3 regions of the Streptomyces sp. NPDC058683 genome follow, and region 3 is predicted to be linked to each of the others. Evidence: riboswitches for the same ligand, from Rfam matches in the RefSeq annotation. Region 3 holds a riboswitch; each other region holds the start of a gene.
What was found. Region 3 has a riboswitch for thiamine pyrophosphate ahead of thiC (phosphomethylpyrimidine synthase ThiC). Riboswitches for the same ligand answer to the same signal wherever they lie in the genome.
Positions count from the first base shown of each region.

Region 1: it holds a riboswitch for thiamine pyrophosphate, as region 3 does, so the genes downstream of both, thiO (glycine oxidase ThiO) here and thiC (phosphomethylpyrimidine synthase ThiC) in region 3, are expected to answer to the same signal.
Region 2: it holds a riboswitch for thiamine pyrophosphate, as region 3 does, so the genes downstream of both, ACFWXC_RS36530 (thiamine ABC transporter substrate binding subunit) here and thiC (phosphomethylpyrimidine synthase ThiC) in region 3, are expected to answer to the same signal.

Region 1 is NZ_JBHXSK010000055.1:5,801-16,068, forward strand. Features, by position in the region: gene ACFWXC_RS42405 (TetR/AcrR family transcriptional regulator) at 1-150, shown strand, start outside; gene ACFWXC_RS42410 (DUF4126 domain-containing protein) at 610-1,224, shown strand; gene ACFWXC_RS42415 (phytoene desaturase family protein) at 1,272-2,786, shown strand; gene ACFWXC_RS42420 (hypothetical protein) at 2,818-3,810, opposite strand; gene metF (methylenetetrahydrofolate reductase [NAD(P)H]) at 3,867-4,790, opposite strand; gene thiE (thiamine phosphate synthase) at 4,937-5,584, opposite strand; gene ACFWXC_RS42435 (Rv2175c family DNA-binding protein) at 5,619-5,984, opposite strand; gene ACFWXC_RS42440 (NAD(P)/FAD-dependent oxidoreductase) at 6,118-7,356, opposite strand; TPP riboswitch at 7,486-7,597, shown strand; gene thiO (glycine oxidase ThiO) at 7,595-8,764, shown strand; gene thiS (sulfur carrier protein ThiS) at 8,761-8,961, shown strand; gene ACFWXC_RS42455 (thiazole synthase) at 8,965-9,759, shown strand; gene pknB (Stk1 family PASTA domain-containing Ser/Thr kinase) at 10,188-10,268, shown strand, end outside.
Region 2 is NZ_JBHXSK010000041.1:20,316-30,583, reverse strand. Features, by position in the region: gene rlmN (23S rRNA (adenine(2503)-C(2))-methyltransferase RlmN) at 1,021-2,127, shown strand; TPP riboswitch at 2,184-2,291, shown strand; gene ACFWXC_RS36530 (thiamine ABC transporter substrate binding subunit) at 2,372-3,439, shown strand; gene ACFWXC_RS36525 (ABC transporter permease) at 3,490-5,088, shown strand; gene ACFWXC_RS36520 (ABC transporter ATP-binding protein) at 5,088-6,110, shown strand; gene ACFWXC_RS36515 (LAETG motif-containing sortase-dependent surface protein) at 6,201-6,932, opposite strand; gene ACFWXC_RS36510 (LOG family protein) at 7,071-8,201, opposite strand; gene ACFWXC_RS36505 (VOC family protein) at 8,286-8,693, opposite strand; gene ACFWXC_RS36500 (hypothetical protein) at 8,800-10,212, opposite strand; gene ACFWXC_RS36495 (ABC transporter ATP-binding protein) at 10,194-10,268, opposite strand, start outside.
Region 3 is NZ_JBHXSK010000030.1:115,260-125,527, forward strand. Features, by position in the region: gene hisC (histidinol-phosphate transaminase) at 1-607, opposite strand, end outside; gene ACFWXC_RS30550 (LacI family DNA-binding transcriptional regulator) at 1,045-2,157, shown strand; gene ACFWXC_RS30555 (metallophosphoesterase) at 2,443-3,531, shown strand; gene ACFWXC_RS30560 (hypothetical protein) at 3,712-4,581, shown strand; gene thiC (phosphomethylpyrimidine synthase ThiC) at 4,770-6,590, opposite strand; TPP riboswitch at 6,583-6,760, opposite strand; gene ACFWXC_RS30570 (YibE/F family protein) at 6,832-8,358, shown strand; gene ACFWXC_RS30575 (SsgA family sporulation/cell division regulator) at 8,475-8,912, opposite strand; gene ACFWXC_RS30580 (IclR family transcriptional regulator) at 9,012-9,800, opposite strand; gene ACFWXC_RS30585 (DUF5326 family protein) at 10,012-10,224, opposite strand.

The sequences.
Region 1 (10,268 bases), on a different contig from region 3:
ATCGACATCCAGCTGACGGCGGCCGCGCTGGTCGGCATGGTGCTGGTGGCCGCGCTGGACTGGAAGTCCTTCCAGCCGGAGCGCTCCCTGGACGACGTCCACTCGGCCCTGTCCCGGCTGTTGCAGGGACGGGTGAGCGGAAAGGGCTGAGCCCTTCCGGGACCGGCACGCGCGCGTGGCCGCGAGAAAGCCGCCCGCGCGCGTGGGCGGACGAACGCGCGTGGGCGGACGAAAGCGCCGCACGCGCGCGTGGGCACAGGAAGACGCCGGCCCGCGGTGGCCGCGTCCCCCGCGGGCCACCGTCGGACCGGCGCCTTCCCTGTACCCCCGTGTTTCCCCCGGTTTCCCGTCGTCCCCCGGGTCCCCTCTCCCCCGTGTCTCGCTTCCGCCGACGGATCGGCGGAAGGAGCGGGCAAGGGCGCCGGCACCGTTCCGCCGCCCCGTGTCGGCGGTACCGGACCGGGCGCCCCTTTCCGTGTCTCCACTCTCTCGTTCACGCAGGTCGCGGCCCATCCGCGCGCGTACTCAACTCACTCCCTAGGTACGCGTACTCACCTCTGCGTGCTCAGGCCCAGGACGCGCGGTCGCCGACTGGTTACGATCGCCTCCGTGTCGGTACTCCCCTTGGTCTTCACCAGCGGCTGGGCCAGCGGAATCAACGCGTACGCGGTGGTGCTGCTGCTCGGCTTCTTCGGCGCGACAGGCCTGAGCGACGACGTCCCCGAGACACTGCAACGCCCCGAGGTGCTGATCATCGCGGGCGTGCTGTTCCTGTGCGAGGCGGTCGCCGACAAGATCCCGTACGTCGACTCGGTGTGGGACTCGGTGCACACGGTGATCCGCCCCGTGGCGGGCGCCTGGGTCGGGGCGCTGCTCGCCGGGCACAGCGGCTCCCTGTCGGACGTGGCGGCCGGGCTGATCGGGGGTTCGACGGCGCTGGCCAGTCACGCGGTCAAGGCCGGGACCCGGATGGCGGTCAACACCTCGCCGGAGCCGTTCAGCAACATCGTGCTGAGCTTCGCCGAGGATCTCGGGGTCGGCGCGATCGTGTCGTTCGCGATGTTCCACCCGCTGGCGGCGGCGATCATCGCGGCGGTGCTGCTGGCCACCGGTCTGATCGTGCTGGTGTTCCTGGTCTCCCGGATCCGCCGCTTCTGGCGCCGCCGCGCCCAGCGCCGGGAGGAACGCCGGGTCGCGGCCCAGGTGGGCAGGCCACCGGACTGACGGGCCGCCGAGCCGGACTGTCGGTGGCGCTCGATAAAGTCGCGGTCATGGGACGGATTGCGGTGATCGGCGCCGGCATGGGCGCCATGGCGGCGGCCGCCCGGCTGGCCGTCGCGGGCCACCGGGTGACGGTGTACGAGCGTACGGAGACGTACGGCGGCGGGGTGCGCCGGTTCGAGCGCGACGGGTTCGCCTTCGACACCGGCCCGGGCCTGCTGCCGCTGCCCGCCGTCTACCGCGACCTGTTCGTCAAGACCGGCAAGGAGCCGCTGGAGGACCTGGTCGAGCTGGTCCAGGTCGACCCGTCGGCCCGGCACGTCTTCGCGGACGGCACCGAGGTCGCGCTGCCGAACGCGTCCCGCGCGGGTGTCGTCACCGCCCTGGACGAGGCTCTGGGGGCGGGCGCCGGACAGCGCTGGGGCGACTTCCTGGTGCGGGCCCGGGAGACCTGGGACCGCACCCGGCGCCCGCTCCTGGAGGAGCCGCTGTGGCCGGACTGGCAGGTGCTGGCCGAGCGCGAGCCGTACCCGTCCGTGCCGCACAAGAAGCTCCTGCGCACCCGCCGGGCCGGCACCCTCGCCGAGATCGGCGCCTGGGAGCTGCGCGACGAGCGCCTCGCCGCCCTCCTGAACAGCCACGCGCTCGCCTACGGCCTCAACCCCCGTGACACTCCGGCGAGCGCGGCCGTGCTGCCGTACCTGGAGCACGCCTTCGGCACCTGGTATGTGCGCGGCGGCATACGGGAGTTGGCGCGGGCGGTGTACGAGCGGTGTGTGCGGCGGAGAGTCGAGTTCGTGTTCGGCGCCGAGGTCACCGCGGTGCCGGCGAAGGACGGCCGGGCGGCAGGGGTGGAGCTTGCCGACGGCACGGTGATCGACGCGGACCATGTGGTGGCCGGAGTGGATCCGGTGCGGCTCGACGCCCTCACCCGGCTGACGGGGTGCCACCTGGACGCCGACGGCGATGTGCGGGCCGACCCGAAGGCGGTGCGCCCGGGCCGCTTCACCGTGCTGCTCGCACTGCGTGGCGGGCCCGAGGCCGGCGCCGCGCACCGCACGATCGTGCACGCCCCGGACGACGAGACGGAGCTGGACCTGCTGTCCGCGCCCGGCGGCGACCGTCCGGTGCGCCCCACCGTGACGGTGCTGCGCCCCGACGACCCGGCACTCAGACCGGACGACGACCACGAGTCCGTGGTGCTGTCGGCGGTGCTGTCGACCGATGCCGGCTGGGAGAAGGACAGCACGGCCCGGGTGTGTACGGACTTCCTCCTGGAAGCCGCCGAGGCAGCCGTCCCGGGGCTGCGGGAGCGCCTGATCTGGCACGAGACGCGGCTGCCGGAACAGGTCACGGAGACCGGGGGGTTCGGGGAGATCTCAGCTCCCGCCCTCGCCGCCGGCGAGGGCCGTTTCCTGCACCCCGCCAACACCACCCGGCTGCCGGGCCTGTACCGGGTCGGCGGCTGGTCGCACCCCGGCGGCGGGCTGCCGCACGCCGGCATGTCGGGGGCGCTGGTGGCCGGGCTGATCGTGGAGGGACCGGAGTTCCGCGGCTCGCAGTGAGGCGCGGCCCGCGCTTCCCGGAACAGCGGCTTCAGAAACGGTACTGCTCGTCGTACCCGGTGCCGTGCTGACCCTGCTGCTGGCCCTGCTGCTGACCCTGTCCGTCGCCCTGGTAGGGGTACGGCTGCTCCTGCGGGAGTTCGCCGCCGTAGGTCTCGTCGGCGCGCTGCTGCGGGACCCAGACACCGCCCGCCGGGGTCTCGCCGTAACCGGCGTTGCCGTACTGGTCCTGCGCGTAGCCCTGCTGGTCGTACTGCTGGGTGCCGTAGGACTGGTCGTACCCGGCGCCGCCGTAGGTCTGGTTGCCGATGTACGGGTCGGAGTAGTTGGCGTACTGCTGCTGGCCGCCTGCGTCGTAGCCGTACTGCTGCTGGCCGTAGCCGGAGTAGTCGTAGGCGTAGTTCTGGTCGGTGCCCTGGGCGGCGTACGCCTGGTCCTGGCCGGCGGTCGCGTAGGCGGGGTCGCCGGTGGTGGCGTAGCCGGACTCGTTGTATATGCCGTAGGAGCCGGTGTCGTCCGGCAACGGCTGCGGCTCGTACACCGTCGTGGACTCGGCGGCGGTCGGCTCGCCGGCGCGGGCCGGGGAGAAGACGTCGTCGCGTTCGTACTCGTCGTCGCGGCCGTAGCGCGGGTTACTGCCCGTGGCGTAGGCCGCCTGCTGGTCGGCGTAGGCGGCGTCGGCCGCGTCCGGGTCGGTGGCCTCCAGGCCCGGGTCCTCGTCCGGCTCACCGCGGCGGCGCTTGGTCAGGCCGCCCTCACCGTCCGCGCCGGGGCGCTTGACGGCCCAGCCGGCCTCGAAGCCACGGCGGAACGACAGCGTGACGTAGGTCTGGCCGACCGCGAACGCGATCGCGCCCACTCCGATGACGATCACCGACGGGATCAGGACACCGAACACGACCCCGAGGAAGCCGACGAAGGCGAGCAGCCGCCAGCGCAGCCGCGCCTTGTACTGCAGCAGTACCTCGCCCAGCAACCACAGCGCGACGATGCCGAACGCTACGTAGAGGACCGTCCAGCCCATGTACGCCCCTCTCCCAGTGACCGCTACGCAGTGTGTCGTACTCCGGTGCGGCCGGTCTAGGCCCGCGGGGGATGGTGCAGGCCCAGGTTCTCGTGGATTTCCAGCGTCGCCGTGGAGCTGTTGAGCGTGATGAAGTGCAGTCCGGGGACGCCCTCGGCCAGCAGCCGTGCGCAGAACTCCGTGGCGAACTCGATACCGATGGAGCGTACCGCCGCCGGATCGTCTTTGGCTGTGAGGATCCGCTCTTTCAAGGCGTCCGGGAAGGTCGCGTTGCTGAGTTTGGGCAACCGTTCCAGCATCTTCACACTGGTGACGGGCAGGATTTCCGGAATCACCGGCGTCTCGCAACCCGCCGCGTCGACCCGGTCGCGAAGGCGAAGGTACGACTCGGGCTGGAAGAACATCTGCGTGATGGCGTAGTCGGCGCCCGCGCGGCACTTGTCGACGAAGTGCCGGACGTCGGTGTCCCAGTCACTGGAGCGCGGGTGCATCTCCGGGAAGGCGGCCACGCCCACGCAGAAGTCGCCGGACTCCTTGATGAGCCGGACGAGTTCGGCCGCGTAGGTCAGGCCCCGCGGGTGCGCCACCCACTCCCCCATCGGGTCGCCGGGCGGGTCGCCGCGCACCGCGAGCATGTTGCGGATCCCGGCGTCCGCGTACTGGCCGATGATGTTGCGCAGTTCGGCCAGGGAGTGGTCGACCGCGGTGAGGTGGGCGACCGGGGTGAGCGTGGTGTCGGCGACGATCTGCTCGGTCTCCTTGACGGTGCCCGCGCGGGTGGAGCCGCCGGCGCCGTAGGTCACGGAGACGAAGTCGGGGGCGACCGCCTCGACCCGCCGGAGCGCGTTCCACAGGTTCCGCTCGCCCTTGGGGGTTTTCGGCGCCGAGAACTCGAACGAGTACGTGGTCTTGCCGGAGGCGAGCATGTCACGCACGGTGCGTGCGCGGTCAGTCCTGGTGGATGCGGTTCCGAGGGCCATACTCGCAGGTTAGCCAGGGGCGGACGGACACCCAACCACACTCGGGAGATTTGCCCGGATTGTCGGCCCCACGTCCGGATACTGGACAAGTTTCCGGACGGTCCTGTCGAAGAGCGGCGCCGTCCGGAGCGGCCGCGGCCGTGGAGCTACGCCGACCGCAGTCGCTTCGCGAACTCGGCCGCCGCGGCGCCCGGGTCGTCGGCCTCGGTGAGTGCGCGGACCACGACCACCCGGCGGGCGCCCGCGTCCAGCACCTGGTCGAGGTTGCCCAGGTCGATGCCGCCGATGGCGAACCAGGGGCGGTCCGTGCCCAGGGCGGCGGTGTACCGCACCAGGTCGAGGCCGGGAGCGGGGCGGCCGGGCTTGGTGGGGGTGGGCCAGCAGGGGCCGGTGCAGAAGTAGTCCACACCGTCCTGGACGGCGGCCGCGGCGGCCTCGGAGCCGGCGTGCGTGGAGCGGCCGATCAGGACGTCCGGGCCTAGGATCGCGCGGGCGGCCGGGACCGGCAGGTCGCCCTGGCCGAGGTGGAGCACGTCGGCACCGGCCGCGTGGGCCACGTCCGCGCGGTCGTTGACCGCGAGCAGCTTGCCGTGCCGGGCGCAGGCGTCGGCGAACACGGCGAGGTGTTCCAGCTCCTCGCCGGCCTCCATGCCCTTGTCGCGCAGCTGCACGATGTCGACACCGCCCGCCAGGACCGCGTCCAGGAACCCGGCGAGGTCGCCCCGCTCCTTGCGGGCGTCCGTGCAGAGGTACAGACGGGCGTCGGCCAGCTGGGCGCGGGCGGTGTCGGTCATCGGTGAATCCCCCGTTGTGTCGGTACTGGCTGCCTCAGACGGCGAGCGCCTGGGCGCGGCGCTTCACCTCCGTACCGCGATTCTCGCTCAGGGCCTGCGCGGGGGTGCCGGGCAGGCTGGCGTCGGGTGTGAAGAGCCACTCCAGCATCTCTTCGTCCGTGAAGCCGTCGTCCCGCAGGAGCGTCAAGGTTCCGGACAGGCCCTTGACGACCTTGTCCCCGTCGATGAAGGCGGCGGGGATGTGCAGCGCGCGGTTCTCACCACGGCGGACGGCGATGAGCTGGCCCTCCTTGACCAGCTGCCGCACGCGCGTCACCTCGACGTCCAGCATCTCTGCGATGTCGGGGACGGTGAGCCAGGCGGGGACGAGAACATCGATCTTTGCGTCAATCTCGGTCACGGAAACAAGGGTAGGCGTTCCGCCGGGTGGGCCGCGATAGGGAAGCGCCAGGACGGGTGGGTGGTCGGCTGCGGGTTCGTCGTGGCTGGTCGCGTCCATGCGGGGGACCCGCATATGTCACAGCCCCGCGCCCCTAAAGGGGCGCCGCGGTCGCGTTTTTCAAGGGGCGGGCGGGATCGGACAGGGCCGTCGGGTCCATCTGGCGGCCCGCTTCGATCAGCCTGCGGCCCTGCGCCAGGTCTCGTGGGCGGCCTACCGCCAGCAGAGCGACCAGGCGGTCCTCGCGGAGCCAGCAGACGCTCCAGGCCGGGCCCGTCGGGTCACCGCGCCAGACCATGCGGTCGGCGACGGCATGGTGGCCGGCGTACTGCACGAAGCGGCCGAACTGCTCCGACCAGAAGTACGGCACCGGGTCGTAGACCGCGTCGGACTCGCCGAGGATGTTGGCGGCCACCGTGCGCGGGCCCTGGAGGGCGTTGTCCCAGTGGTGGACCAGCAGGCGCTCGCCGTAGCGGCCGGACGGGAAGGAGGCGCAGTCGCCGACCGCGTAGACGTCCGGGACGCCGGTGCGCAGCCGGTCGTCGGCGAGCACCTCCCCGTGCGCGCCCAGGCCGATGCCGGAGCCGGCCAGCCAGGCGGTGGCGGGGCGGGCGCCGATGCCGACCACGACCGCTCCCGCGGGCACCCGCGAGCCGTCGTCGAGCACCACCGCGCCGGGTTCGACACGCGCCACGCGCGCGTGCGTGCGCAGATCGGCGCCGCTGTCGGCGTACCAGCCGGTCATCGGCGCGGCCACCTCGGCCGGGAGCGCTCCCGCGAGCGGGCGGTCGGCGGCCTCCACTACGGTCACCGCGCAGCCGGCCTCCCGGGCCGCGGTGGTGAACTCGGCGCCGATCCAGCCCGCGCCGACCACCACGATGTCGTGCTGCCGGGCAAGCACGGGCCGCAGCCGCTCGGCGTCGTCCAGGGTGCGCAGCAGGTGGACCCCGGGCACGCCCTCGGTGCCGGGCAGCATGATCGGCTCGGCACCGGTGGCGAGCACCAGGACGTCGTAGGGCACCGGTCCGGCCTCGGTGTCCAGCTCACGGTCGGCGGGGCGCACGCCGAGGGCCTCGCGGCCCAGCGCCAGCTCGATGCCGAGCGCCTCGAAGTCGACCTCGAAGGCGGAGCCCTCCGCCTTGCCGAGCAGCACCGCCTTGGAGAGCGGCGGCCGGTCGTACGGCTGGTGCGGCTCGGCGCCGATCAGGGTGACGGTCCCGGTGCACCCCTGCTCACGCAGGGCCACGGCGGTCTGCACCCCGGCCATTCCCGCACCCACGACGACCACGCGTCGCGTCTGTGACGTGCTCCGTCGCTGCGTCTGCTCGCTCACCTGATCACCATAGACAAGAACGATAGACAACTGACAAAGAGTCAGTCAGGGGGCGTGCTGGGTGACCTCTTCCACACCGCCGGCGCAGGCCGTCTTACAAGGGCGGAGCCCCGCGGTCTAGGGTGGCCGGTAAGCACACGCGGGAGCCCGGGCGCACCGGGCTGAGAGGGAGGCTGGCGGCCTCCGACCGTACGAACCTGATCCGGGTCATGCCGGCGAAGGGAGGGGCTGGACGCCCATGTCCGCACATACGTCCGACGTCCTCGTCATCGGGGGCGGAATCATCGGCCTGGTCACGGCCTGGCGGTCCGCGCAGCGCGGGCTCGCCACCGCCGTGGTCGACCCCGCACCCGGCGGCGGAGCCGCGCAGGTCGCGGCGGGGATGCTGGCCGCGGTCACCGAGCTGCACTACGGCGAGCAGACCCTGCTGGGGCTCAACCTGGCCTCCGCCCGCCGCTATCCCGACTTCGCCGCCGAGCTCACCGAGCTGACCGGCCACGACCTCGGCTACCGGCGCTGCGGCACCCTCGCGGTCGCCCTGGACGCCGACGACCGGGCGCACCTGCGCGAGCTGCACGCCCTCCAGCGGCGCTCGGGGCTGGACTCCGAGTGGCTGTCCGGGCGGGAGTGCCGGCGCCTGGAGCCGATGCTCGCGCCGGGCGTGCGCGGCGGACTGCGGGTCGACGGCGACCACCAGATCGACCCGCGCCGGCTGGCGGCCGCCCTGGTGGCCGCGTGCGAGCGGGCCGGGGTGGTCTTCCACCGCGACTGGGCCGAACGCCTGAAGGTGGCACGGGAGCGGGCCGCCGGTGTCGTCACGCGCGCGGGCGACCCGCTGGACGCGGACCGGGTCGTGCTCGCCGCGGGAAGCCTGAGCGGGCGGCTGGCGGGGGTGCCCGAGGACGTGCTGCCGCCGGTGCGGCCCGTGAAGGGGCAGGTGCTGCGGCTGACCGTGCCCGCACGGTACGCGCCGTTCCTCAGCCGGACCGTACGGGCCGTGGTGCGCGGCGGCCATCTGTACCTGGTGCCCCGGGAGAACGGCGAGCTGGTCGTCGGGGCGACGAGCGAGGAGCTGGGCTGGGACACCACGGTCACGGCGGGGGGCGTGTACGAGCTGCTGCGCGACGCGCACGAGCTGGTGCCCGGCATCACCGAGCTGCCGCTGACCGAGACCCGGGCCGGGCTGCGCCCCGGCTCCCCGGACAACGCGCCCCTGCTCGGGCCGACCCGCCTCGACGGGCTGCTGCTGGCCACCGGCCACCACCGCAACGGGGTGCTGCTCACGCCGGTCACGGGAGACGTGATGGCGGAGCTGCTGACCGGCGGTGAGCTGCCTGAGGAGGCCCGTCCGTTCACGCCGAAGCGTTTCGGCCCCGTCCCCGGCGCACTCCTGGAGCAGACCGCATGAACATCTCCGTCAACGGGGAGCGCCGGGAGATCACCCCGGGCACCGCTCTCGACACGCTCGTGAAGTCCTTCACGGCCGCGCCGTCCGGGGTGGCCGCGGCGGTCAACGAGACCGTCGTACCGCGCGGGGAGTGGCCGGGTACGGCGCTCGCCGAGGGTGACCGCGTGGAAGTCCTGACCGCCGTACAGGGAGGCTGAGCCATGGCCGACGATCCGTTCGTGCTCGGGGGGACGGCCTTCTCGTCCCGGCTGATCATGGGGACCGGGGGCGCACCCAGCCTGGAGGTGCTGGAGCGGGCGCTGGTCGCGTCCGGGACGGAGCTGACGACGGTCGCGATGCGGCGGGTGGATCCGGGGGTACGGGGGTCCGTGCTGTCGGTCCTCGAACGGCTGGGGATCCGGGTGCTGCCGAACACGGCGGGGTGCTTCACCGCCGGAGAGGCCGTGCTGACGGCCCGGCTGGCCCGGGAGGCGCTGGGCACCTCGCTGGTCAAGCTGGAGGTCATCGCCGACGAGAGGACCTTGCTCCCCGACCCGATCGAGCTCCTCGACGCGGCGGAGACGCTGGTCGACGACGGGTTCACGGTGCTGCCGTACACCAACGACGATCCTGTGCTGGCCCGGAAGCTGGAGGACGTCGGGTGCGCCGCGGTGATGCCGCTGGGGTCGCCGATCGGGTCGGGGCTCGGGATCCGCAACCCGCACAACTTCCGGCTGATCGTCGAGCACGCGCGCGTGCCGGTGATTCTGGACGCGGGGGCCGGTACGGCGTCCGACGTGGCGCTGGCGATGGAGCTGGGGTGCGCGGGGGTGATGCTGGCGTCCGCCGTGACGCGAGCGCAGGATCCCGAGCGGATGGCGTCCGCCATGCGGGCCGGGGTGGAGGCGGGGCGGCTGGCCCGGCTGGCCGGCCGGATCCCCTTCCGCCACTTCGCCGAGCCGTCGTCCCCCACGGAGGGCCTGGCCGCCCTGGACCCCGAGCGCCCCGCCTTCTGACCGCCGGCCGAGTCCTTCTCCCACCCACGCACCACCCGATCGGTCACCCGAAAGGCCGAACTCTCCCGTGAGGGCTGACCACCATCGGCGGCTGCGGGACGTACGGAGGAGGCCTGCCGGGTGGGTGGGGGCGGAGGCAAGGAAAGGCCACGGGCAGCGGGTTGACCGACCCCGCCGGGGCGCGTGCCGTCGGCAGGTGTGGGGCTCATGACGGCAGCGGGTTGGCCGTCTCCTGTCGGGGGCGAGTGCCGTCGGCGGCTGCCGATGCCGTGCACGTGGTCGGTGGGAAAGGGGGGCCGTCGGGGGCGTGGGGTGTTGCCGGGTGCGGGGCGTGGGGAGGGGCGCGTTGCGTCACAGGTGCGCTGCAAGTCGGTGGGGAAATCTGTCTCACCTGTGGGGGTTTCAGCCGGGGCTCGTACACTCTCGGGGTGGATACGACGCTTCAGGACCCCCTCGTCGGGCAGGTGCTCGACGGCCGTTATCGCGTCGACGCGCGGATCGCCGTCGGC
Region 2 (10,268 bases), on a different contig from region 3:
CAGCCTCCGGCGGCGGTGCCGTTCGCGAATGCCGGCGAGCAGTGGCATGCGCGGCCCGTGGCGTCCAGGTCGTTCGCACAGTGGCGCGCTCTGCCTGGACGCGCAATGTTCACGACCCGCCGGGCCGTCGACGGTCCTTCAGCATTCCCACGGCGAACGATACGGCCCCCACTCCGGCAGTGATCAGTCCCGCGACCGAGGTGATGATCGCGGAGGGGTCCACTCCCGACTTGCTGGGGGACGACGCATCGCTGGCCTCCCGGAGCCGGACCGTTTCGGTGACCGTTACAGTCGCGGCCGGAACAGGTGACGGCAACTCTGAGCCCGGGCCCGCGCCGCCGCCACCGGGCGGCGTGGCTCCCGGCAGAGTGGCTTCCGGTGGAGTGGCTCTTGGCGGAGTAGCTTCTCCGCGAGACCCGCTGGGCGAAGCGTCTGCTCCCCCAGTGGCGCTCGGTGAAGCAGCTTCTCCACTGGTCAACGAAGCAGCAGGTTGCGGCGAACCGCCCAGCCCTTGATGGGGCCGGGTGATGAAGACGACCACCGTGAGCAAAGCCACGCTCACGCACAACAGAGCAGCTCCAACCCAAACCAAACGTGATCGTTTGGCAGCGCCATGCGTTCCGGGCTTCCACGATGGCCGACGTCCGGCTTCGCGGTGCGTCACATCATCAGACTGCGGCAGGACAGCCGACCGCGCGACATGAACACGACCGAACCGGTCCTCGGTGTTCCCCGCCCTGCGCCGTCCGATCGGGCGATGGAGCTTTCAAGAACTCGCAGATCAGCGATCTCCCAGCGCGGGCCGACTCCGCATACGCGATCTTCCGAACCGGGGCGCTCCAGTTAGGGGTTATCCGTCCGGCTGAAAATGCCGGAGCACTTCCTTGTGAAGGTGACACGGTCACTCTCGGAGAATTGGCGCGGGTCCTGAAATCGAATGGGGCCAGGCTGCGCGGGACCATCAGCGCCCAGACCGTGACCCGCAGGTCACCCGATTGGATCTGCGACACTGGTACCACCATGCCCAAGCCCGGAGAACTTACTTTTGTCGCGCCGCGCGGAGCCAAGAAGCCGCCGCGGCATCTTGCCGATCTCACGCCTGCCGAGCGCAAGGACGCGGTGGCCGAGATCGGTGAGAAGCCGTTCCGTGCCAAGCAGCTCGCGCAGCACTACTTCGCGCGGTACGCGCACGAGCCCGAGCAGTGGACGGACATCCCGGTCGGCTCCCGGGACCGGCTGCGGGACGCGCTGTTCCCCGAGCTGATGACCGTCGTACGGCATCTGTCGACGGACGAGGGCACCACCCGCAAGACGCTGTGGCGGCTGTTCGACGGCACGCTCGTCGAGTCCGTGCTGATGCGCTACCCGGACCGCGTGACCATGTGCATCAGCTCGCAGGCGGGATGCGGGATGAACTGCCCGTTCTGCGCGACCGGGCAGGCGGGCCTGGACCGGAACCTGTCCACCGCGGAGATCGTCCACCAGATCGTGGACGGGATGCGGGCGCTGCGGGACGGGGAGGTGCCCGGCGGTCCGGCGCGGCTCTCCAACATCGTGTTCATGGGGATGGGCGAGCCGCTCGCCAACTACAAGCGGGTCGTCACCGCCATCCGGGCGCTGACCGACCCGGCCCCGGACGGGCTGGGGCTCTCGCAGCGCGGGATCACCGTGTCGACGGTCGGGCTCGTGCCGGCCATCCACCGGCTCGCCGACGAGGGACTCAAGTGCCGGCTCGCGATCTCCCTGCACGCCCCCGACGACGAGCTGCGCGACACCCTCGTCCCCGTGAACACGCGGTGGAAGGTGCGCGAGGTGCTCGACGCCGGGTTCGAGTACGTCGAGAAGAGCGGGCGGCGGTTGTCGATCGAGTACGCCCTCATCCGTGACATCAACGACCAGGCGTGGCGAGGGGACCGGCTGGGCCGTCTGCTCAAGGGCAAGCCGGTCCATGTCAACCTCATCCCGCTGAACCCGACGCCGGGCTCGAAGTGGACCGCCTCCCGGCCCGAGGACGAGAAGGCGTTCGTCGAGGCGATCGCCGCGCACGGTGTGCCCGTCACCGTCCGGGACACCCGTGGTCAGGAGATCGACGGAGCCTGCGGTCAGCTCGCGGCCACCGAGCGGTAATCTGAGGGCCGTACAGCCATATCGTCGTACCCAGACATCTTCATATCGACATCTTCATATTCCGACAGGGGAGCGCCACAGCGCTGAGAGTGCGGCAATCGGGCCGCAGACCCTCTGAACCTCGCCCAGGTCATTCTGGGTAGGAAGTTCGGTCATCACTCAAGCTGTTGCGCCCTGCCCAGGAGATCAGATCCTCTGGGCAGGGCCGCGTCTCTTCCTGGTCCACCCCAGGAGGAAAACACCAGTGCACACCAAGACCTTCGTGGCCGCGGCCGTCGGGCTCGGTCTCGTCACGCTGTCCGCGTGTTCGTCGTCGGGCACCGAGACCGACTCCAAGACCGTCACCCTGGTCAGCCACGACTCATGGGCCGTCTCCAAGAGCGTGCTCCAGGACTTCGAGAAGCAGTCCGGCTACAAGGTGAACGTCCTCAAGGACGGCGACGCCGGCCAGGCCGTCAACAAGGCGATCCTGACCAAGGACAACCCGCAGGGCGACGTCTTCTTCGGCGTCGACAACACCCTGCTGTCCAGGGCCCTCGACAACGGTCTCTTCCAGCCGTACGCGGCCAAGGGACTCGACCAGGTCGGCACCGAGTACCAGCTCGACGCCGCCAAGAAGCGAGTCACGCCCGTCGACTACGGCGACATCTGCGTCAACTACGACAAGGCCTACTTCAGCGCGCACAAGCTGGCCCCGCCCGCCTCCTACGCCGATCTCGTCAAGCCGCAGTACAAGAACCTCCTTGTCACCGAGAACGCGGCCACCTCCTCGCCGGGGCTCGGCTTCCTGCTCGGCTCGGCCGCGCAGTACGGGGACAGTGGGTGGCAGGGCTACTGGAAGAAGCTCAAGGACAACGGCGTCAAGGTCGTCGACGGCTGGGAGCAGGCCTACAACGAGGAGTTCTCCGGCTCGGCCGGCGGCAAGAAGGCGAAGGGCGACCGGCCGCTCGTCGTGTCGTACGCCTCCTCCCCGCCCGCCGAGGTCATCTACGCCGACCCGAAGCCCAGCACCGCGCCCACCGGTGTCGCGACCGGCACCTGCTTCCGGCAGATCGAGTTCGCCGGGCTGCTGAGCAACGCCAAGAACACCAAGGGCGGCAAGGCGCTCGTCGACTTCCTGGTCTCCAAGGAGTTCCAGGAGGACATGCCGTTGAACATGTTCGTGTACCCGGTGGTCAAGGGGGCCGCGGTGCCTGTCGAGTTCACGAAGTACGGTCCCGCCGCCGAGGACCCCGAGACCATGGCGCCCGACAGGATCGCCGCCAACCGTGACCAGTGGGTCAAGACGTGGACCTCACTCGTACTCAAGTAGCTCGCGCTCACACAGCGGGCAGGCGTGGGAGCGTGGCGCGGCTCGGGCTGATGCTCGTGCCCGTCGCGTTCTTCGCCGTCTTCTTCGCCTGGCCGGTCGCGGCGATCGTCACGCGCGGGCTGAAGACCGACGGGGTGTGGCGGTTCGGGCGGATCGCCGACGTCGTCGGTCAGTCCGACATCCGGCACGTCCTGTGGTTCACCACCTGGCAGGCGCTCGCCTCCACCGCGCTCACCCTGCTGGTGGCGCTGCCGGCCGCCTACGTCTTCGCCCGACTCGACTTCCCGGGCAAGCAGGTGCTGCGGGCCGTGGTGACGGTGCCCTTCGTGCTGCCGACGGTGGTGGTCGGTACGGCGTTCCTGGCGCTGGTCGGCCGCGGCGGACTGCTGGACGAGCTGTGGGGCGTACGACTGGACACCACCGTCTGGGCCATTCTGCTCGCGCATGTCTTCTTCAACTACGCGGTCGTCGTACGGACCGTGGGCGGCCTGTGGGCGCAACTGGACCCACGGCAGGAGGAGGCCGCGCGGATGCTCGGCGTCTCGCCGCTGGGTGCCTGGCGGAAGGTGACCCTGCCCGCGCTGGCGCCCGCCGTGGCCGCCGCCGCGCTGATGGTCTTCCTGTTCACCTTCACCTCCTTCGGCGTGGTGCAGATCCTCGGCGGGCCGACCTTCTCCACCCTCGAAGTGGAGATCTACCGGCAGACCTCCGAGATCTTCGACCTCTCCACCGCCGCCGTCCTCACGATCGTGCAGTTCGTCGCGGTCGGCGCGATCCTCGCCGTGCACGCGTGGACGGTACGGCGGCGGGAGAGCGCGCTACGGCTGGTGGACCCGTCGGTGACGGCACGCCGGCCGCGCGGGGCCGGGCAGTGGGCGCTGCTCGGCGCGGTCCTCGCCACCGTCGCCGTGCTCCTGGTACTGCCGCTGGCCGTCCTGGTGCGGCGGTCGTTCGACGGGGGGTTCGGCTACTACCGGGCGCTGGGCGACGCCGACGGGGGCACCTTCCTGGTCGCGCCGATCCAGGCGGTGGCCAACTCGCTCGAATACGCCGTCGCGGCCACCGCCATCGCCGTGGTGATCGGCGGGCTCGCCGCCGCCGCGCTGGCCCGGCGGGACGCGGGGCGGCTGGTACGGGGCTTCGACGCGCTGCTGATGCTGCCGCTCGGGGTGTCCGCGGTGACCGTCGGCTTCGGGTTCCTGATCGCCCTCGACAAGCCGCCGCTGGACCTCAGGCAGTCCTGGATCCTGGTGCCGCTCGCACAGGCGCTGGTCGGGGTGCCGTTCGTCGTACGGACCATGCTGCCCGTGCTGCGTGCCGTGGACGAACGGCTGCGGGAGGCGGCGGCCGTGCTCGGGGCCTCGCCGTGGCGGGTGTGGCGGGAGGTCGATCTGCCGATGGTGCGGCGGGCGTTGCTGGTCGCGGCCGGGTTCGCCTTCGCGGTGTCGCTCGGGGAGTTCGGGGCGACGGTGTTCATCGCGCGGCCGGACAGCCCGACGCTGCCGGTGGCCGTGGCGCGGTTGCTGTCCCGCCCCGGTGATCTCAACTACGGCCAGGCGATGGCCCTTTCCACGATTCTGATGGTGGTGTGCGCGGTGGCGCTGCTGGTGCTGGAGCGGCTGCGGACCGACCGGACGGGGGAGTTCTGATGCCGCTTCTCGAACTGGAGCAGGCCACCGTGCGGTTCGGCGGGCGGGCCGTGCTCGACGCCGTGGACCTCCAGGTCGCCGAGCACGAGGTGGTGTGTGTGCTCGGGCCCAGCGGGAGCGGCAAGTCGACGCTGCTGCGGGTGGTGGCGGGGCTGCAACCGCCGGACGCGGGGCGGGTGCTGCTCGACGGGCAGGACCGGACGCGGGTGCCGGCCCATCGGCGGGGCGTCGGGCTGATGTTCCAGGACCATCAGCTGTTCCCGCAGCGGGACGTGGGCGGGAACGTGGCCTTCGGCCTCCGGATGCGGGGCGCCGGCAAGGGGCAACAGGCCGAGCGGGTCGGCGAGCTGCTGGAACTGGTGGGGCTGCCGGGGGCCGCTCGGCGGGCGGTGGCCGGGCTCTCCGGCGGTGAGCAGCAGCGGGTGGCGCTCGCGCGGGCGCTGGCGCCCCGGCCCCGGCTGCTGATGCTCGACGAACCGCTGGGACAGCTCGACCGCTCGCTGCGGGAGCGGCTGGTGGTCGAACTGCGGGAGCTGTTCGGCCGGTTGGGCACGACCGTGCTCGCGGTCACCCACGACCAGGGCGAGGCCTTCGCGCTGGCCGACCGGGTGGTGGTGATGCGGGACGGCCGAATCGCCCAGTCCGGCACGCCCCTCGATGTCTGGCAGCGGCCGGCCGACGAGTTCGTGGCGCGCTTCCTCGGCTTCGGCAACGTGGTCCCGGCGACCGTCGAGGGCTCGGTCGCGGTGACGCCCTGGGGGAAGCTGCCGCTGCCCGAGAACGCGCCTCAGGGGCCGCGTACCGTGCTGGTACGGCCCGCGGGCGTACGGCTCGTGGCGGCCGACGCGGGACTGCCCTGCACGGTGACCGCCCGCACCTTCCAGGGCACCCATGTCACCGTCCACCTCCAGCCCCAGGACGGCCCGCGCCTGGAGGCGGCCTGCGCGCTGCGGGAGGCGCCGGAGGCCGGGGACGCGGTGGGCGTCGAGTTCGACGCGGCGGAGACCGTCGTACTGGACTGAGGCCCTTCAGGACACGGCCGAGGCCCGCCCCCCGGGGATACGGGGACGGGCCTCGACGTTGTACGAAAGCGGTGTACGAAGGCGGGTGCGTCAGCTTCCGCTGTTCGCCCCACGACGGCGCATGCCGAACCACACGGCGCCGCCGCCGACCACGACCAGCGCGGCCGCGATGCCGGCGATCAGACCGGTGTTGGAGTTGGCACCGGTCTCGGCGAGGTTCGACTCACCGACCGCCGGGGAGGGGGCGTTGCTCGACGTGCCCGCCGGGGCGGTGCTGCTGCTCTCCGAGGCCGACGGGGTCGGGGAGTCCGACTCGGCCGGGGTGGACTCGGACTCCGACGGCGACGGCGTGGCCGAATCCGACGGGGACGGGCTGGCGCTCTCCTCGCCCTTGCAGGCGGTGGAGGAGGTGGTCAGGTTGGGCGTGATGTCCTTGTCGATCTGGATCTTGCCGCTGTCGACCTTGACGTGGACGCGGTACACCGCGTTCGGCTGCCAGTCCTCGGAGAAGGTGACCGCGGTGCCCGCCTTGGAGCCCTTGACGGTCTGGGCGTCGCCGACCTGCTTCGCGTCGGCGCCGTTGCTCTCGAGGAAGACGGTGATCGTGGCCGGAGTACCGGAGGCGTCGGTGTCGGTGACCGTAATGACGCCATTGGCGCCGTCGCAGGTGGCTTCGGCGGAGAAATCAGAGATGTTGCACGCGAGGGCGGAACCGGAGACGCCGAGCGTCAGCGCGGCCGACGCAGCGGCAACTCCCAGGATGCGCACGGAACGACGTGCACTGCGGCGGGATATGGACACGTTTGTCCTTACTGGGTGCATAACTGCGGGGGGTTTGCGGGGGAGTTGACGCAACGCGAGGTGAGGCATCAGCAACCCCAGGAGGCTCACAGGTCTATAAGTGTGCCGTAAGTAGTGTCAATGCATATGCGGTCCACGGGCGTTGACTTTGCCTGCTTATTAATCGCTGAGACGTTTCAGTGCCTCGGGAGCCTGCTCGATACGGTCAACCAGGGCGATACGGGACGCCATGGACCGCTCCCGGGCAAGCGAGGTCAGCAGCTGCCAAGCCGGCAGCCTCTCGCTCCAGTGCGCCTCGTCCACGAGCACCATCGGGGTCGGCTCGCCCCGTGACTCGTAGTAGTTGGGCGTCGCGTTGTCGAAGATCTCCTGTACGGTCCCGGCGGCGCCCGGCAGGAACACCACACCGGCGTTGGAGCGGGCCAGCAGCCCGTCCTCGCGGGTGGCGTTGGCGAAGTACTTGGCGATGTGCGCGGCGAAGGCGTTCGGCGGCTCGTGGCCGTAGAACCAGGTGGGGATGCCGACCGAGGGCCCGCCGTCCGGCCAGCGATCGCGGACCTCGAAGGCGGCCCGCGCCCAGTCGGTGATGGACGGCCGGAACGACGGTGCCTTGGCGAGGAGCCGCAGCGCCTCCTCCAGCATTCCGTCGTCGAAGGGGGCCGCGTACGCGCCCAGGTTCGCCGCCTCCATCGCGCCCGGGCCGCCGCCGGTCGCCACCGTGAAGCCGGCCCGCGCCAGCTCCCGGCCGAGCCGGGCGGCGCCGGCGTACGCCTGCGTACCGCGCGCCATGGCGTGGCCGCCCATGACGCCCACCACCCGGGCGCCGACGAGGAGTTCGTCGAGCGCGTCGGAGACCGCGTCGTCGTGGATCGAGCGGAGCATCGAGGCGAATATGTCGCCGTCCGCCTTGGTCCCCTGGAACCAGGCGTACGAGCGGGCGTCCGGGGTCGCCTCGTAGCCCTCGCCGAGCGCGTCGAACAGTTCGTCGGGCGTGTAGACGAAGGCGCGGTAGGGGTCGAAGGGGAGGTCCGGGACGGGCGGGAAGACGAGGGCGCCCGAGGTGCGGACCCGGGCGGCGGCCTCGGCCGACATCGGGCAGCCGAGGAAGACGGCGCCGGCGGCGTCGGTGGTGAGCAGGACGTCCGTACGGTCCGTCAGGTCGACGGCCTGGACGCGGTACTGGGCGAGCGTGCCGTGCGCGGCGACGACCTCGTCGAACTCGGCGAGGGACTCGATCTCACGGTCGCGGGCGGCACGGTTGGGCTGAGGCTGGGCGGGTGTCGGATGCACCCGCCCATGCTGGCACAGCTGTTCGTAGGGATTCGTAGGGATTCGTAGGGCCCCGTCGGGAAGGCGTGGGCGGGGCCGGGCCGGTCAGCCCTGGACCGCCGCCGGGTCCATCCACACGACCTCCCAGCTGTGGCCGTCGAGGTCGTCGAAGGAGCGGCCGTACATGAAGCCCTGGTCCTGGCCGTCCTCGTTCGCCGTGCCGCCGGCCGCGACCGCCTTCTCCACCAGCTCGTCGACCTTCTCGCGGCTCTCCGCGCTCAGACAGATCAGCACCTCGCTGGTCTTGGTCGAGTCCGCGATCTCCTTCTTCGTGAAGTCGGCGTAGCGCTGCTTGCTCAGCAGCATCGCGATGATCGTGTCGCTGATCACGACACAGGCGCAGTCGTCGGTGCTGAACTGCGGGTTGATCGGGTAGCCGAGCTCGGTGAAGAACTTCCGCGACGCGGCGACGTCGTTGGTGGCCAGGTTCACGAAGATCATCTGCTGGTACATGGAGTCTCTCCCTCGGGTGTCGTGCCGTTCGGGGGGACAGACCGCGGGGTGGTCCGAAAGTCATCGGTGCGTTCGCATCTTTGTGCCACGACTTTCGTACGGCGTCTCAGGGCGCGAGGGGCAGCGCGGCCAGGTCGGCGACCAGCAGGGTGAGAGGGGCGAAGAGGGCCAGCAGGGCGCCGGAGCGCAGGGCCGCGGCGCTGCGCAGCACCGTGGCCGGGGCGCCCAGGCGGAGCAGGGCCTCGGTGGTGTCGGCGCGGGACTGGCGGGCCTCCACGGCGGCGGTCAGGAGAGTGGCCAGGGTGCAGCCGGCGACCACGGCACCGCCCAGGGCGGTGAGCGGGCCGAAGGCGAGGGTGCCGCCGTCGTCGTAGAGCGTGAGGGCCGCGAAGGCCGCCGACGCCACCGCGCAGACGACGCCGAGGGGGCGGCCGATGCGGGTGGCCTCCGCCATCAGGACGCGGCCGGCCAGGAGGCGGAGGGCGCCGGGGCGGGCGGTCTGGAGGAGGCGGCCGCAGAGGTGGGTGAGGCCGGGGGCGGCGAGGATCAGGCCGAGGGCGGTGAGGGTCCAGCCGGCGAGGACCCCGACGGGGCCCACGGCCAGGCCGCCGGGGAGGGAGGTCCGCGGGGTGGCCTCGGTGGCGCCGGCGTAGGACTCCACGGCGAGGCCCGCGGCGAGCACGGCGATGCCCCAGGGGAGGCCGGTGGGGGACTTCGCGACCCCGATCAGCTCGGGAACGTCCGCGGGGGCCGGGAGGGGGGGTTCGCCTGCCGGCGCTTGCGGGGCGCCCTCCCCGGCGGGGGTGTCCGCGGCGGCTGCCTGAGCCGGTGCCTGTGCCTGTGCCGGCTCGGCGGCACGGTCGGCCGTGGAGGGCGGTGTGGGCCGGGACCGGGATGTGAAGAGGCGGGCGCCGAAGCGGCCGTACGCTCCGAAGGTCTCCCGCCCCGCCTTTGTGTCGTAGGCCCCGAAACGGCCGTACACACGCGCCCGGCCCGCCGGGCCCGGCAGGTCCCTCGGGCGGAGGGTCACCGCCACCGCCGTGGACGCGAGTACCGGGAGCACGGCCAGGAGGGTCAGGGCCGCCGGGACGGGCAGGGACCTGTTCGCCGCCAGGAAGTCCTTCGCCGCGCCGTCGAAGGGCATGCCCGTGAGGTCGCCGCGCAGGTGGAGGAAGACCAGGAGGGCCAGCAGCGAACCCAGGGTGCAGGCCAGGGCCGTGTTCAGGGCGGCGATGGCCATCAGCCGGGCCGGGCCCAGGCCCAGGGCGGACAGGCCCGGGCGCGGCCTGGTGCCGGGGTCGGTGCGGGCCACCGCGATCGCGAGGTACACCGTGGCGGCGAGCGGGATCGCACACCACGACAGGCGCAGCAGGGCGGCCGTGGAGTGGGTCGGGTGGACCATCGCGTAGCCGAGGGCGGACAGCAGCAGGAAGCCCGTGCCGGCGGCCGCCGCGGCCACCAGGAGGCGGCGCAGGTGGACGGCCGGGCGGGCGGCGCGGGTCAGACGGAGAGCGAGCACTCGGCCCGGCCCTCCGCTTCGGGGACCGGCGGCAGGTGGACCGTGTTCACCCGGCG
Region 3 (10,268 bases):
GGATGAACTCCCGGTAGGCCTCGTCGAGCACCACCAGCACATCGCCGGGAACCCGGTCCAGGAACCGCTCCAGCTCAGCCCGCTTCACGACCGTGCCGGTCGGGTTGTTGGGGTTGCAGACGAAGATCAGGCGGGTGCGGTCGGTGATCGCGTCCGCCATCGCGTCCAGGTCGTGCACCTCGCCGGGCGTGAGCGGCACCTGGACCGAGCGGGCACCGCTGATCTGCGTGACGATCGGGTACGCCTCGAAGGACCGCCAGGCGTAGATCACCTCGTCGCCGGGCCCGCTGGTGGCCTGGATCAGCTGCTGGGCGACGCCGACCGAGCCGGTGCCGGTGGCCAGATGGCCGAGCGGGACGCCGAAACGGTCCGACAGTTCGTTCATCAGTCCCGTGCACGCCATGTCCGGGTAGCGGTTGAAGGAGGCAGCGGCCGCGGTCACCGACTCCATCACGCCGGGCAGCGGGGGGTACGGGTTCTCGTTGGAGGAGAGCTTGTAGGCGACCGGGCCGTCCGCCGCGGTAGCCGCAGATTTGATACTGCGCCCCGGCTTGTAGGTGGGGATACCCTCCAGCTCGGCGCGCAGCTTGGGGCTCGTCTCGCTCACCGCAGTCCTCCTCGCGACCACCGGCGGACCGTCCGCACCGCCGGCATCCAATACTGCTCACCTTATGAGGATTCGGCTCCGCCGCGTACAGCAGCGGAGCGAGCCGGTAGGCGGGGGCCTGACCTCATCCGTCCCACCGGCATCACGGGCATCACCGCACGAAGGCGCATTTTTCGGGGGCGCGCCCTACATATATCTACGCGCCGGTGGCTCGCGCCGTAGCGCGCATCACCCGTGAAGGTGAGTTGAGACCTCTTCGAGACATCGGGTACTTGGCAGGCCCATGCGTGCCGACAAGTCACGTCTCCTCATTGGATCGTTCAACTGACTTTCTTTCTAAGGTAGTTGACCCCTTTTGACCTTGCAGAAACGTGCCTGTCAACGCGTGCATATGCGTCCGCACTACCCCACCGCATGAGCCCTACTATCGGCTCGCCATGACAGCAGCAGGGAAGCACCAGGTGAGCCGCGCGGAAACCTCTCGGCGAGGAAGCCGGCCGGGCCGGGCGGGCATCAGAGACGTGGCCGCCGCCGCCGGAGTCTCCATCACGACCGTCTCCGACGCCCTGAACGGCAAGGGCCGGCTCCCGGACGCCACCCGGCGCCACGTCCGCGAGGTCGCCGACCGGCTGGGGTACCGCCCCTCGGCCGCCGCCCGCACCCTCCGTACCGGGAAGTCGGGACTCATCGGCCTGACCGTGACGACGTACGGGGATGAACCTTTCACCTTCACCGAGTTCGCGTACTTCGCCGAGATGGCACGGGCCGCCACCTCCGCCGCGCTCGCCCGCGGCTACGCCCTGGTGATCCTGCCCGCGACCTCACGCCACGACGTGTGGTCGAACGTCGCCCTGGACGGCACGGTCGTCATCGACCCCTCCGACCAGGACCCGGTGGTCAGCGAGCTGGTCCGGCAGGGGCTGCCGGTGGTCTCCGACGGCCGCCCGGCCGGCTCGCTCCCGGTCACCGCCTGGGTGGACAACGACCACGAGGCCGCCGTGCTCGGCATCCTCGACCATCTCGCCGACGCCGGCGCCCGGCGGATCGGCCTCCTCACCGGCACCACGACGGACACGTACACCCATCTGTCCACCACCGCCTACCTGCGCTGGTGCGAACGCGTCGGCCAGGACCCGGTCTACGAGGCCTACCCGGCGCACGACCCCTGTGCGGGCGCCGTCGCCGCCGACCGGCTGCTGGCCCGTCCGGACCGCCCCGACGCCGTATACGGCCTCTTCGACCCCAACGGCACCGACCTGCTCGCCGCCGCCCGCCGCTACGGGCTGCGCGTCCCTGACGACCTGCTGCTGGTGTGCTGCAGCGAGTCGACCGTGTACGCCAACACCGAGCCGCCCATCACCACGCTCTCCCTGAAGCCGCGCCGCATCGGCACGGCGGTGGTGCAGCTGCTCATCGACGCGATCGAGGGAGTGGAGTCGGACCAGCCGGTCGAGCAGGTGATACCGACCGAACTGATCGTGCGTACCTCCTCCCAGCGACGCCCGCAGCGCACCACGGTCAGCCCGCCTCGGGCACCGGAGGAGGAGTAGCACGGACGGCCCGTACACACGCACGGCCGATCCGTGGGCACACGGAGGCGGCCGACGCGCCTGCCGGGCGTCGTCGAGTGACGGCCGGCAGGTGAACGGCGGGTGGTCGAACCCATGCCCAATCGGGGCGAAAGCCGCACTGAACTGGAGTCCTGCTCCGATTCACCACCCCTGGGTCATCACACGGCGCGACGGGCGTTCCTATGATGGGCCCACGACACCGCGGGCCGCTGCGACCAGGCAGTCCGAAGCGGTGCAGATGCGGCGCGATGGTGGAGGGGTCTGATGACTCAGGGGGCCGGTCAGGGACCCGAAGCGGAACGGACGGCGGCGTTGCGCGACTTCCGGGTGCCCGCGTACGTCAACGAGACCGGTCCGTACGTCCAGAGCACCCACCCCGGCGACGTCGCCCCGGCGCTCGACGAGCCGTACCCCGACGGATATCCCGAGGGGTACACGCCCACCCAGCGCGACCTGCCCGTCATCAACCGCGGCGACACGCTCCAGATGCCCGTCGACCCGGCCGCCGCCCCGGCCGCTCAGCTCGCGGCAGGTCCCGGCCCGCTGTACGTCGTCGGGGATGTGCACGGCTACTTCGACGAGCTGATCGACGCGCTGCGGGAGCAGGGGCTGATCGACGCGGACGGGCACTGGTGCGCGGGCACGGCCCGGCTGTGGTTCCTCGGCGACTTCACCGACCGGGGTCCGGACGGCATCGGCGTCATCGACCTGGTGATGCGGCTGTCCGCCGAGGCGGCCGCGGCCGGCGGCTACTGCAAGGCCCTCATGGGCAACCACGAGCTGCTGCTGCTCGGCGCCAAGCGGTTCGGCGACACCCCCGTCAACTCCGGCGCGGGCACCGCCACCTTCCAGGCGGCCTGGCTGCTCAACGGCGGCCAGAAGACCGACATGGACCGGCTCCAGGACCACCACCTCCAGTGGATGGCGCGCCTGGACGCGGTCGAGGAGGTCGACGGCTATCTGCTCGTCCACTCCGACACCACCGCCTACCTCGACTACGGCGACTCGATCGAGGCGGTCAACGACACGGTCCGCGAGACCATCACGCGAAACGACGCGGACGAGGTCTGGGATCTGTTCCGTAAGTTCACCAAGCGGTTCTCCTTCCGCGACGAAGGGGGTGCAGACGCCGTCCGTTCCCTTCTCGATACGTACGGCGGTACCCGCATCGTTCACGGGCACAGCCCGATTCCCTATCTGCTGGGCGATGTCGGCTCCGAGGACGGCGAAGAGAACAGCGGCCCCGTCGTGGAAGGACCGCACGTCTACGCGGACGGGCTCGCCATCGCCATGGACGGCGGAGTGACCATGGCCGGAAAGCTGCTGGTCAGGCAACTTCCGCTGGACGTCTGAGCGTTCGGCACGCTGTTCTGTACCCCGATGTCACACGCGGGCCACCCCCAATTTCCGGCAACCCCCTGTCACCGCGTGCCTTAACGGCTCTACCATCGGTTTATCCGTAGCAGGCTCCCCTCCGTTTCTGCCCGACGGCTCGCCGGCGTGCGAGCCCCAAGCCCTACGGAGCATCGGGGGATGCACATGAACAGCGTTCCGCAGCACCTGCACAGCGAGGACCGCCAGGAATACGAGCGGATCCTCGATGAGGCGCTGCGCTCCGCCCCTTACCGTCCCGAACTGGCCGGTACCGGCCAGCGTTTGAACACCGAACAGCTGCGCACGATGGCGCTCAACGCCACCGCACTGATAACGGCGGCCGCGGCGACCGAGTACCAGCACTATGTGAAGGTCCGCGAGGAACTGCGCAACCCCGCGCGGTCCACCCCGGCCACTGTCCACGAGTCCGGCTCCGCGGAGTCGGCCACGGGCGGTGCGATGGGGCTCGCCACCACCCTCGGCGAAGCCGCCGAGACCACGGGCGCCGGCGGCTTCGCCCTCGCCCTGGTCCTGGCGCCCGTGCTCGCCGGTACCGCCGCCGCGATCTTCCTTCTCGTCGGCTACGTCCTGAAGATGCTGGACCCGGCCCCGGCGTTCGCCCAGACCATGCTCACCGCGGGCTGGGTCTTCGGCGTCGTGGCCGCCGCCGCCATCGTGATGGCCGGCGCGGGGCTGCTGCTCACCGCACTGCGCAACAGTCCCTCGCTGGAGGCCGGAGCCTACGGCGAACCCGGTGGGGAGGTCGCCAAGGCCAGGGACGCCTGGCGGGACGCCCTGCTGGAGCGGGGCATCCTGCCCTTCCTGCGGGAAGCGCTGGCCACCGAACCCGGCACGGCCGGACTGCGCCGTACGACCCCGTCCGGCCCGGGGGGCCGGATGCCGCGTCTCGGCTACGACCGTCCTGGTTTCAGCACCGACGACGGCACCGCACCCGCCGCCCGGCCGAGCTTCACGAGCCCGGACTACACCAGCCCGGACTTCGGAGGCCCGGAACACCAGCCGGAATAACCCGGCTTGCGCCCCCGCCCGGGGGCGCAGGCCGGACACCCGGTCCCTGAGACGGAGCCGCGAAGCCGACCGGCAGGGCGCCCGCCGAGTTTCTCGCGTGTCCGGCGTCAGTCGGCGATCGGCAGATGCACCCGGTTGCCCGCGGCCGCGGACTCCTTCGACTTCTGCACGACACCTCGGCGAGGAACTCAGTCCGCCAGCGGCAGGTACACCCGGTTCCCGCCTGCCGCGAACTCCTTCGACTTCTGGAGCATCCCCTCCGCGACCTCCTCGGGAGACGCCCCTTCAACCGCCCCGGCACCGAACCGCTCCGTGATGCTTTGGCTGATCTTCATCGAGCAGAACTTCGGCCCGCACATGGAGCAGAAATGGGCCGTCTTCGCCGGCTCCGCCGGAAGCGTCTCGTCGTGGAACTCACGGGCCGTGTCCGGGTCCAGGGCGAGGTTGAACTGGTCCTCCCACCGGAACTCGAAGCGGGCGTCGGACAGTGCGTCGTCCCACTCCTGTGCGCCCGGGTGGCCCTTGGCGAGGTCGGCCGCGTGGGCGGCGATCTTGTAGGTGATCACGCCGGTCTTGACGTCGTCACGGTTGGGCAGGCCGAGATGCTCCTTGGGCGTGACGTAGCACAGCATCGCCGTGCCCCACCAGGCGATCATGGCGGCGCCGATACCGGAGGTGATGTGGTCGTACGCCGGCGCGACGTCGGTGGTCAGCGGGCCGAGCGTATAGAACGGAGCTTCATCGCAGATCTCCTGCTGAAGGTCGATGTTCTCCTTGATCTTGTGCATCGGGACATGGCCCGGGCCCTCGATCATCGTCTGTACATGGAAACGCCTGGCGATCCGGTTGAGTTCCCCGAGCGTGCGCAACTCCGCGAACTGGGCCTCGTCGTTGGCGTCCGCGATGGAGCCGGGGCGCAGGCCGTCGCCCAGCGAGTACGTGACGTCGTAGGCGGCGAGAATCTCGCAGAGTTCCTCGAAGTTCTCGTACAGAAACGATTCCTTGTGGTGCGCGAGGCACCAGGCCGCCATGATCGAGCCGCCGCGCGAGACGATGCCGGTCTTGCGGTTGGCGGTGAGCGGCACATACGGCAGGCGTACGCCCGCGTGGACGGTCATGTAGTCCACGCCCTGCTCGGCCTGTTCGATGACCGTGTCCTTGTAGATCTCCCAGGTCAGCTCCTCGGCCCGGCCGTCGACCTTCTCCAGGGCCTGGTAGAGCGGAACCGTGCCGATGGGGACGGGGGAGTTGCGCAGCACCCACTCGCGGGTGGTGTGGATGTTGCGTCCGGTGGAGAGGTCCATGACCGTGTCGGCGCCCCAGCGGGTCGCCCAGGTCATCTTCTCCACCTCCTCCTCGATGGAGGAAGTCACCGCGGAGTTGCCGATGTTGGCGTTGACCTTCACCAGGAACCGCTTGCCGATGATCATCGGCTCGATCTCCGGGTGGTTGACGTTGGCCGGCAGCACGGCCCGTCCCGCCGCGATCTCCTCACGGACGACCTCGGGGGAGACGTTCTCCCGGATGGCGACGTACTCCATCTCGGGGGTGACCTCACCCCGGCGGGCATACGCCAGCTGTGTGACCGCCTCGCCGTCCCGGCTGCGGCGCGGCTGGCGCGGGCGGCCCGGGAAGACCGCGTCCAGGTTGCGCAGCCCGCCACGCGGCGAGGTGTGCTTGATCCCGTCGTCCTCGGGACGGACGGGGCGGCCCGCGCACTCGGCGGTGTCACCGCGGGCGATGATCCAGTTCTCCCGCAGCGGAGGCAGGCCCCTGCGGACGTCGGTCTCGACGAGCGGATCGGTGTACGGGCCGGAGGTGTCGTAGAGCGTGACCGACTGCCCGTTGGTGAGATGCACCTGACGGACCGGCACCCGAAGGTCGGGGCGCGAACCCTCGACATACCCCTTGTGCCAGCCGATGGACTTCCCTGCCCCTTGAGGGGTTTCGCCCGCGATGGGCTGTTCGTCCTGGCTGAAGGCAGGCGTGCGTGCGTCCTTGTTGGTCATGAGACCTACTCCCTACGCCGGCATTACCCGGTAACAGGTTCGGCGGTCGACGCAGCGGCTTCCGTCGGGCGGCGTTTCATGTGAAACATCACTCGTTCCACGTGAAACATCGCGAATACGGAGGTCAGCGCCCTCTCAGCCCGGTGCTCCGAGCTCCCGCGTGTGCAAAGGTGCCTCCACGCTAGCGTCAATTCGGGCGCGGTGAACAGAGGGCCCCTGCCGTTCTTGCGATGATCGGGCGGTGACCACGACACAGCAGCACCCCTATCCGCCCCCCGACCCAAGGCGCGGCAACGGCGCCGCACAGGGCGGCGGAACCGGCCACGGGGGCCACGGTGCCGGTGACGGACACGACCACGGGCAGGGCCACCAGTACGACCAAGGGCACGCTCACCGTCACGACGACGGCCATACCCCCAGCCACCCGCCCGGCCAGGGACCCGGCCAGGGCGGCTCCGGAGCAGGCGGCGGGCACGGTCACTCGCACAGCCACAGCCACGGCCCCGCCGCGCCGGTCTCCAAGCATCTGCGCAAGGTCATCGCGGCGATCCTCATCCCCTTCACCGCCGCGGTCGTCGTCGGCCTCGTGGTGCTGTGGCCCGGCGGCGCCCCGTCGCACGAGCGCACGGGCGTCGGCTTCGACCGGCAGACGCAGGCGGCCACGGTCACCAAGGTCGTCTCGGTCAGCTGCAAGTCGGTCAACGCTTCCGGGGACAGCTCGACCGGGGACACCTCCACCGCGGAGGGCAGCTCCGCGAAGCAGGAGGAGGACGGCACCTGCAAGAAGGCCACGGTCCGGGTCGACACCGGCAAGGACAAGGGCCGTACGTTCACCGAGATCGTGCAGCCCGATCAGTCACGTCAGCTGGACGAGGGCGAGAAGGTCGTGGTCGCGTACGAGCCCTCGGCGCCCAAGGACCTGCAGTACTCGGTCACCGATGTGAACCGGAAGCTCCCGATGGCGCTGCTGGCCGGGATCTTCGCGCTCGCCGTCGTCGTGGTGGGCCGGCTGCGCGGTGTGATGGCACTGGTCGCGCTGGCCGTCAGCTTCATGGTGCTGACCCTGTTCATCCTGCCGGCGATCCTGCAGGGCTCGAATCCGCTGCTGGTGGCGGTGGTCGGGTCGAGCGCCATCATGCTGATCGCCCTGTACATGTGCCACGGCCTGTCGGCCCGGACCTCGGTGGCGGTGCTCGGCACGCTGGTCTCGCTGTGCCTGATCGGCGTCCTCGGCTCGGAGTTCATCGACTGGGCCGCGCTCACCGGCAATACCGACGACAACACCGGCCTGATTCACGGCCTGTACCCGTCGATCGACATGAGTGGTCTGCTGCTGGCCGGAGTCATCATCGGTTCGCTGGGCGTCCTGGACGATGTGACGGTGACCCAGACGTCGGCCGTCTGGGAGCTGCACGAGGCCAACCCGACGATGGGCTGGCGCGGGCTGTACCGGGCGGGCATCCGCATCGGCCGCGACCACATCGCCTCCGTCGTCAACACCCTCGTCCTGGCCTACGCGGGCGCCGCGCTGCCGCTGCTGCTGCTCTTCTCGATCGCGCAGAGCAGCGTGGCGACGGTCGCCAACAGTGAACTGGTGGCCGAGGAGATCGTGCGCACGCTGGTCGGCTCGATCGGCCTGGTCGCCTCGGTGCCGGTCACCACGCTGCTCGCGGCACTGGTGGTCTCGGCCGACCGGCAGAGGAAGGAAGCGGTCGCGTCCGTGGAAGCCCCGGCGCGGGGCGGGCGAGGGCGCCGCCGGAAGCGGTGAACGTGCGGCGAGGGGGCGGTGGGCGGCGCAGGGCGGCCGCCCAGGGACACGCAGAAGCGTTCCTGCGCGTCCTCACGCGGCTCGGCGGAGCGGCTCGCGCCCCGTGCCGTATCGCTTCAGCCCGCGCTCTGTTCCTCGGCCAGGATGCGGTCCAGGGCCTCGTCCAGATGAGCGTCGAAATCGGCGAGGGCACCTTCCTGGCCCAGCGGCACCAGCTTGTCGGTACGGTCGAGAAAGGCCACCAGCGGTGGTGCCGAAGACCGGAACACCGCCTGGTCGCCGCCGACCTGAAGCCTGATCAGGACCTCGCCCAGCACCTCGGAATCGGCGGGCGCGATATGCACATCGCCCTCCCCGCACGGCCGGCCCACCCCGTCGATCAGCAACTCACGGCCGAAGGCCCAGGTCACCGGCGCGTCCCCGGGCAGATGGAAGGTGAGCCGCACGGCATACGGATCACAGGTCTCGTAGCGCAACTCCACGGGGATGCGGAAGGAGAGCTCCTCCGAGACGAGAAAGCTCATCATGACTTCTGCTTGTACGGACTCGCGCATCGCCTACCCCGTCACATGACACCGACTGGCCGGGTTTTATCCCTTTGATGGTGGTCAAATCTTGCTGAACGTACACAGCAGATCACAAGGAGTGAGTTTTCAGATACTGATAGCGATCGCCAGCGATCCCAGATGCCGTCCCACCTCCGCCTGCAACTGCCGTGCGGCGGGCAGCAGCCGGTCTGCCTGGTGGAGCGGGAGGGAGATGGCCACCGTGGCCGCCGTGGTGCCGACGGTGATGGGGATCGCCGCGCACACCGTGCCCAGCGCGTACTCCTGGCGCTCCACCAGCGGCGCCATCCGCTGCGTCCGCTCCAGCCGCCGTAGCAGCGCATGGTCGTCACGGACCGTGTACGGGGTGAGGGCCTGCAGGGGATAGCGGTCGAGATGGTCACGGCGGGTGTTCTCGTCCAGCTGGAAGAGCAGACACTGGCCGATGGCATGCGCGTGCCCGGTCTCGCGGAAGTCGGCCCACTCCTCGACCGCCGGGGTGCCCGGGGAGTCGGAGACGCAGACGACCTCGATCTCGCCGTCCCGGTACATCGCGTAGTAGACCGGCGCACCGATCGAATCCCGCCAGTGGGCGAGGGTGTCGACCACCGCGCTGCGACGTTTCTGCTGCGCTCCGCTGCTGCTCAGCCGCTCCGCCGCTTCGCCGAGGAAGAACAGGCCCTTGTCGCGGCGCAGATAGCCCTCGTGGACGAGGGTGCGCAGCAGGTGGTAGGCGGTGGGCAGCGCGAGGCCGGTCTCGCGGGCCAGTTGTTTGGCGGGGGCGCCGTGTTCGTGTCCGGCGACACACTCCAGCAGGCGCATCGCACGCTGCACGGAGCCGATGAGGGTGGCCGAATGCGGCTGTGCGGGGTCGGCCGGGGTGGCCGGCCGCTGCACGGGGGGTGTGCCGGAACGGCGTTGAGTGGGGGGCGGTGGAATTTCCGTGGGTGCGGAGGTGGCGTCAAGCGTGGCCAAGGGTCACTCCCGGAGCGCGAGGGGGTCAGCGACTCTAACCGTCCGCCACCGCTCCCGGTCGGCCCGTGCGGGAAACTTCCCTCCCCCGAGGGAACCGGTGATTCCTGTTACCGGTCACCGATTCCCACGGTCCTCACCAGTCGCTCTTCGACGAGGAGTTCGACAGGAACTTCCGCACGATGTAGATCAGTCCGCCGACCAGCGCCACGAAGATCAGCAACTTGAAGAGCAGGTAGGCCAGGAAGCCGACGATGGAGCCGATCAGACCGCCGAACACCACCAGCGCGATGACCGGCACCGCGATCCACTTCACCCACCACGGCAGACCCGTGAAGATCTCTCGCATTGCCCTGCCCTCTGCTTTCCCGTGCGCTTCGGCACGTACGGTCG